One region of the Rhodococcus sp. MALMAid1271 genome, then DNA from elsewhere that is predicted to be linked to it. Evidence: predicted binding sites of a transcription regulator. Region 1 holds the regulator's gene; the other holds the start of a gene.
The links. Region 1 encodes LexA, which represses DNA repair genes until DNA is damaged. Its sites were predicted from a motif close to CGAACANNTGTTCG; they were not measured.

Region 1 (3,547 bases):
GAGCCCGGCACCGGAAGCGACCTGCAGGGCATCAAGACCAAAGCAGTACGTGACGGCGACGACTGGATCCTCAACGGGTCGAAGACGTTCATCACCAACGGGATCAACGCCGACCTGGTGATCGTGGTGGCCTGCACCGACCCCGAGAAGGGTGCGCAGGGCTTCAGCCTGCTGGTCGTCGAACGCGATATGCCCGGGTTCGAGCGTGGGCGCAATCTCGACAAGATCGGCATGAAGGCCCAGGACACCGCCGAGCTCAGCTTCACCGACGTGCGCGTGCCTGCCGCCAACCTGCTCGGTGAAGAAGGCATGGGCTTCATCTACCTGATGCAGAACCTGCCCCAGGAACGCCTGTCGATCGCAGTGGTCGCCGCGGCAGCCATGGAATCGGCACTGGACATGACGATCCAGTACTGTCGCGACCGCAAGGCTTTCGGAAAGTCGATCGGCAAGTTCCAGAACACCCGATTCGTCCTGGCGGAGTTGGCAACCGAGACCACCGCCACCCGCATCATGGTCGACAAATTCATCGAACTGCTCAACGCAGGCACCCTGACCGTTCAGGAAGCCGCGATGGCGAAGTGGTGGACCACCGAGAACCAGGTCAAATTGATCGACCGGTGCCTACAGCTGCACGGCGGTTACGGCTACATGAAGGAATACCCGATCGCCAAGGCGTACATGGACTCTCGCGTTCAGACCATCTACGGCGGAACCACCGAAATCATGAAGGAGATCATCGGGCGCGGCTTGAACCTCTGATTCGCCCCCCGACGGACACGAAGGGCCGCAGCACAGACGTGCTGCGGCCCTTCGCATGTCAGCCCTTCGCCTGTCGGCGGAGAGGTTCCCTAGAGCTTGCGCATCACGGTGACGACCTTGCCGAGGATGGCGGCATTGTTGCCCGGAATCGGCTCGAACAGCGGGTTGTGCGGCAGTAGCCACACCTCGCCCTTGGACCTCTTGAAGGTCTTGACCGTCGCTTCGCCGTCGATCATCGCCGCGACGATGTCTCCGTTGTCTGCCACGGATTGCTGACGGACGACAACCCAGTCTCCGTCGCAGATCGCCGCGTCGATCATCGACTCGCCGACGACCTTGAGCAGGAACAGTGAACCCTGACCGACCAACTCGCGGGGGAGGGGAAAGACGTCCTCGACGGCTTCCTCGGCGAGGATCGGACCACCGGCGGCAATGCGTCCCAGGACGGGTACGAACGTCGGCGTCGGGAGTCGGTCCTGATCCTCCGCGGAACCGTCGACCGCGGCGGCCGCCTGATCGGCCTGAACCTCGTCGAGCCCGCGTACGTCGACCGCCCGGGGACGGTTGGCGTCACGTCGGAGGAATCCCTTGCGTTCGAGGGTGCGTAGCTGGTGCGCGACGGAGGAGGTCGAGGTCAGACCCACCGCGTCACCGATCTCGCGAATGCTCGGCGGATATCCGCGTTCGGTGACCGAGGCTCGGATGACTTCGAGGACCTTCCGTTGGCGTTCGGTCAGCCCCGCGGCGATGTCGGTGCCGACTTCCATCGCCTTGGGTGTCGGTTCGGCGGCCGGCTTGCCTGCCGCAACCTTCGTGGCCGCCGTCTTGGAACCCGTCGTCTTCGAACCCGTGGTCGACCTCGTCGAGGTCTGGTCCTTCATGCTGTCGGCCTCCTGCTGGTGTCCTGGATCCGGTCTGCGTGCGTCGGTCTGCGCGGACTGGAGTTGATGGTGTCGACTCGTGTGGCGTGTGGTTTCTGCCACGAATCTAGCGTGTATCAGCTGTTGAATCAAACATCTGTTCGACTCGTGTCGCGTTTTCTGCAGACTTTGTCGGAGCCCCGTGATAGAACTTCGAACAAGCGTCCATCGAACGCCTGATCGAACAATCGATCCAACGAGCGAAGTCGAGGTTCCGATGACCATCATCACCGATCGCCCCACCGCTGCAGGTATCCGTACCCGGTCCACCGTGGTGGAGCGTCGTCGCCGGGTTCGTCCCGCGCTTCGGAGTTCGGTCGCCGCACCGGGGGTCACGACCGCGCGTCGTGTGCAGCCGACCGCGTGCCTGCCGGTGCTGGCCCCGTCCCGGACCGAGGTCACCGATCGCGAGCTGGCCGATCGTGAGTTCGACGAGACCTCGGCTCACTTCGCGGGCCAGCCGGTCCGGACGAGATCGTTGGTGCTGTGGGTGCTCGCAGTTGTTGTCGTGGCCGGCGGCCTGATCGGCATTGCCAATGTTCGGGCAGCTGCGCCGGATGCAGCCGTGCAGCCGACCGGCGTGGTGGAGGTCCACAACGGAGTTGTCGTCGAGTACGCGCCGGGCAGGTGACCACCGGCCCCATCGCTCGTGGGCAGACTGAGTATCCTCGACTGACTGCTCCGACACACATGTTTCACGTCGGAGCATCGGCTACGACGGAGGCTCCTTCATGCATTGCCCGTTCTGCAGGCACCCCGATTCACGCGTGGTCGACTCGCGAGACATGGACGAGGGGCAGGCAATCCGGCGTCGCCGCTCCTGCCCGGAATGTGGCCGGCGCTTCACCACTGTCGAGGCCGCCGTGCTCGCCGTCGTGAAGCGCAGCGGAGTGACAGAGCCGTTCAGTCGCGAAAAGGTCGTCAAGGGAGTTCGCAGGGCCTGCCAGGGCCGGGACGTCGACAACGACGCGTTGAACCTCCTCGCTCAACAGGTAGAGGACGCCATTCGGGCCGCCGGGTCCGCGGAAATCCCCAGTAACGAGGTCGGGTTGGCCATCCTGGGACCGCTTCGCGATCTCGACGAGGTGGCGTATCTCCGGTTCGCGTCGGTGTACCGCTCGTTCAGTTCGGCCGAGGACTTCGAGAAGGAAATCCACGAGCTTCGTAAGCATCGTGAGTCCGCCGACATCGACTGAGAGTCGATGCCATCAGCGGGCCTGTTCCGAGATCGCCTTCTCGAGACGCTTCTCCGAGACCGGATATGCCGTCCTAATTCCTTGAGCGAACAGCCCCACCCGCAATTCCTCGATCATCCAGAACAGTTCCTGCACTCCCGCACTGTTCTTTCTCGCTTCCGGAAGCGAATCGAGCAACCGCCCGTACGAGTCGTAGACGCGATCGAGAACGTCCATCGCCGCAGCGTCTCGGCCCGCACTGCTCGGCAGCGTGGCCAATCGCTTCGCCGCCGCGGCGAGATAGCGTGGCAGGTCTGCCAATCTGCGAGAACCGAACTCGGTCACGAACCCGCGAAAGATCAAGCCGTCGAGTTGTTCACGGACATCGTCGGCTGGTTCACCCGATGACGACTGCAATGTCGCCGACACTGCGAGTGCTGCGGTCAGCACGGGACGGACCAGTGCCAGTATCGCTGCGGTGCGCTGTGGAACCTCGGCATCGACCAGCGCGCGCAGCTTCTCGAAGGCCTCCGGATCGCGGACGGGCCCACCGTGCGCGTCCATGGCCTCCTCCACCGCGAGGACTCGGCACTCCTCCAGGAGGGCGTCCACGCTTCCGTACGGATTCTGGCCGAGGGCAAGACGTTCCGCAGTCGGCAGACCGGCCAGCAGTGCTTTGGTGCCCTTGGG
Region 2 (3,547 bases), on a different contig from region 1:
AGCGACTGTTCGGCGTTCGCAGTTCTATGACTGCAACGACAGCAGCACCTCACCGGAAGGTGAGGTGCTGCTGTGTGAGGTGTGGGAAGCCGATACGAGGTCGGCTTACATCAAAATCGAATCACTCCTGATCGAACCTCTTTCGGAACCGGTCTTCCATTCGAGAGGAGAAACTGCCGCCCTTGCGGCCACCCTTCGATTTCTGCCCGGAACCACGACCAGAGGATTCAGCAGCATTGCTCGCTGTGCTGCCTTCCTCTTGCGACCCTGCGGACCCCTTCTTGGAGCCGCCGAACAGGAACAGTGCCCCGGCACCGAACATGAACAAAAAGCCGATGAGACTGACGACGAGAAACGCCAAACTGTTCGTCGACAGAGCAACACCGGCGACGAGCAACACGAGTCCCACGACGAACAGCGCGGCAGCCTGAAAGCGCCTCCTGCTCGACGCCGCACGAACGCGGCCGCCTCTCACGTGAGACGCGAATTTGGGATCCTCGGCGTAGAGAGCGCTCTCTATTTGATCGAGCATGCGCTGCTCGTGCTCGGAGAGTGGCACGGTACCTCCCCCTGCACAGATATTGAAGGTCATTTCGGTTGCGAAACGACGGGAAGCTGACCTTGGCGGCTACCTGCTGTCGATGATACGAGCTGAATCCACTGCTTACCACCTACTCGGTCGATGTGTTCCTGAGAAACATCGAAGATTTCGAGACGGACGTGCCGGAAACGGTGTCCGAACAGTGCGTGACGTGGCAGTTCACCCGCCGCGACCACACCGCCGAGTCACGCCGATATCGGTGCCACCATCGGGTCCACTGCAGCCAAGCGTGACTGGCCACCCAGTCGATCGTCGACCGAGTTCAGGAAACGGCTGGCGTGCCGGTAGAAATCTTCGGCGTCGAGGTCGGAAACCGTGCTCGATGCCCCCGCCTCGACCGCAGCGCGGGTAGCCGAGAACGATGCGAAGTAATCCGCCCACACGGCGAGATCAGGCGCCGCCTTCGCCATCAACACCCACGCGCTGCGCGAGCGAGGACGGGCCCCGATCGAGTTCGGCACGGATGCCAGCACGGCCGCCGCGCCCTTGAGCGCTGCGGCGTAGCTCCCGAGAAAACGATCGCCTGCATCGGTCTCGCCGACGGACTCGGACAGCAATGCATCGGCTCGACCGAGCAGGACCCGGGCCTGGCGCGGCACCGGCGACAGCACGCCGGCATCGAATGCCTGTGTGATCGTCATACTCGAACACCTCCAGTTCGAATCTCCGGTGCGTACCTGACGCGCCCGGATCCCTGATGAAGCCTTACAGTCGAACCCCGGGGAATCCGACTCGCGGAACCGAGCCGACGCCACCGGTGCCCCAGGCCCCGATCATCGAACACCCGTTCGACATCTCGAATATAGCCGTGCCCACCGACAAGTTGCCGAGGAAAGGGTGAGAACAGTCGTCGCCGATGCGCAGACAGCGCCGTACCTGATCGATCTGACGCCCCCTCGATTCCGCCAGCGGCTGGGCGAGGCGCTGTCCATCTACGTCGAGGCCATGGGCTACCCCCGTGGAACCGAGCAGAGCCGCGCCCCGATGTGGAGCGAACATCTGCATCGGCCGGGTTGGCGGGCGGTGGGGGCATTGCTCCCCAACCCGGACCCGGCACAGCCCGATTCCCTGGTCGCCGTTGCCTACGGCTACCACGGCGCTGCCCACCAGTGGTGGCATCAGCAGGTACGCGACGGAATGCGGCGGGCGGGCCACTCCCCTGGACAGGTCGAGGCCGTGCTCGGTGACTACTTCGAGCTGACCGAGTTGCACGTCCTCCCGAGCGCCCAAGGCCACGGTCTCGGCGGCCGATTGTGCAGCCGACTGTTGGACGGTGTCACGACCGACAACGTGATGTTGTCCACTCCCGAAGTAGCCGGGGAAGACAATCGAGCGTGGCGGCTCTACCGGCGGCTGGGCTTCACGGACGTGCTCCGGGACTTCTCGTTCGCCGGCGATCGACGTCCGTTCGCCGTATTGAGTCGCCGGTTGCCGCTCGAGCTGCCAGTAGCCTGAGGTTGTGATCGACGCTGTGGTGGTGGGCTCAGGCCACAACGCCCTGACCTCTGCCTGTTATCTGAGCGACGCCGGGATGTCGGTGGAGGTGCTCGAACGCGACACCATCGCCGGTGGCGCGGTGTCGACCGTCGAGCGCTTTCCCGGCCACCGCGTCGACCGTGGCTCCTCGGCGCACATCATGATTCGCCACACAGGCATCATCGAAGAACTCGGCCTCGCCGAGTTCGGCCTGCGCTACATCGACTGCGATCCATGGGCCTTCGCACCGGGTGCGGTCGACACCGACGAACGAGCCATCGTCTTCCATCGCAGCGTCGACCGCACCTGCGATTCGATTGCCGCCGCGTGCGGGACAGCCGATGCGATCGCGTACCGCAACTTCGTCCACACCTGGGGTCCTCGAAGCGAGCGCACCATGCGCGCGTTCGGCGGACCACCCACCGGCCCGAAGCTGCTCCGATCCTTCTGGGGACTCGGGGCTCCGGACGGCGGCAGCATGCTTTCGCGGGAGTTCCTCGCCACCGGCGATTCCCTGTTGGACGAGCTGTTCTCGAGCGAACGCCTCAAGGCCGCACTGGCGTGGTTCGGCGCACAGTCGGGACCACCGATGTCCGAGCCGGGAACCGCGCCGATGGTGGGCTTTGCCGCCCTCATGCACACCCTCCCTCCCGGCCGCGCCGTCGGCGGCAGTGGCGCGCTGACGGAGGCGATGATCGCCCGCCTGCGGCGCGACGGTGCCGCGGTGACTCTCGGCGACGGGGTGACCTCACTCGTTCGACGCCCACACGGCTGGACCACCAGAACCGCGTCGGGACGAGCGATCGACAGCCGAATCGTCGTGGCAGGTTGTCACATCCTGACCACACTCGATCTGCTCGCCGACGGCGGGCACGACGCAGATCGGATCGCTCGGTGGCGCAGCACCATCAGGGTGGGGCCCGGCATCGGTACCGCAGTCCGGCTGGCCACCGATGCCCTACCGGTGTATCCCAGCGCCGACCGAATCGAGGACGGAACTCACGGCCTGGCCCTGCTGGTACGTGACCGCAGCCAGTTGCGCCTGGCACATGGGCACGCACTGGCCGGAGACCTGCCACCCACCCCGGCAGTTCTGGGAATGTCGTTCAGCGCCATCGATCCCACCATTGCCCCACCAGGACAACACCAGATTTCACTGTGGTCTCAGTGGCATCCTCATACTCTCGCGGACGGCAGGCGCTGGCGTTCGGTCGCTCCCGGGGAGCGTTCGTTGGCCGAGTTCGAAGCAGATCGGATCGTGGCCGAGATGGATCGGTATGCACCCGGTTTCGCGGACACAGTGATGAATCGGTATGTGCAGTCGCCCCCCGACATCGAGCGAGAGCTCGGTCTGATCGGCGGCAACATCATGCATCTCGATATGTCACTGGACCAGATGATGATGTGGCGTCCGCATCCCCAACTGGCCGGTCACCGAGTTCCAGGAGCGCGAGGGCTGTATCTCACCGG

Region 2: the regulator LexA is predicted to act here: its motif matches at 1,379-1,392, upstream of ACOQFP_RS09015 (SAV_6107 family HEPN domain-containing protein).

Annotation. Positions count from the first base shown of each region.
Region 1 is NZ_JBMIRQ010000097.1:13,603-17,149, reverse strand. Features, by position in the region: gene ACOQFP_RS14655 (acyl-CoA dehydrogenase family protein) at 1-762, shown strand, start outside; gene lexA (transcriptional repressor LexA) at 852-1,529, opposite strand; gene ACOQFP_RS14645 (hypothetical protein) at 1,900-2,313, shown strand; gene nrdR (transcriptional regulator NrdR) at 2,414-2,878, shown strand; gene hrpA (ATP-dependent RNA helicase HrpA) at 2,891-3,547, opposite strand, start outside.
Region 2 is NZ_JBMIRQ010000067.1:65,861-69,407, forward strand. Features, by position in the region: gene ACOQFP_RS09010 (DUF3040 domain-containing protein) at 122-559, opposite strand; gene ACOQFP_RS09015 (SAV_6107 family HEPN domain-containing protein) at 787-1,242, opposite strand; gene ACOQFP_RS09020 (N-acetyltransferase) at 1,439-2,056, shown strand; gene ACOQFP_RS09025 (phytoene desaturase family protein) at 2,061-3,547, shown strand, end outside.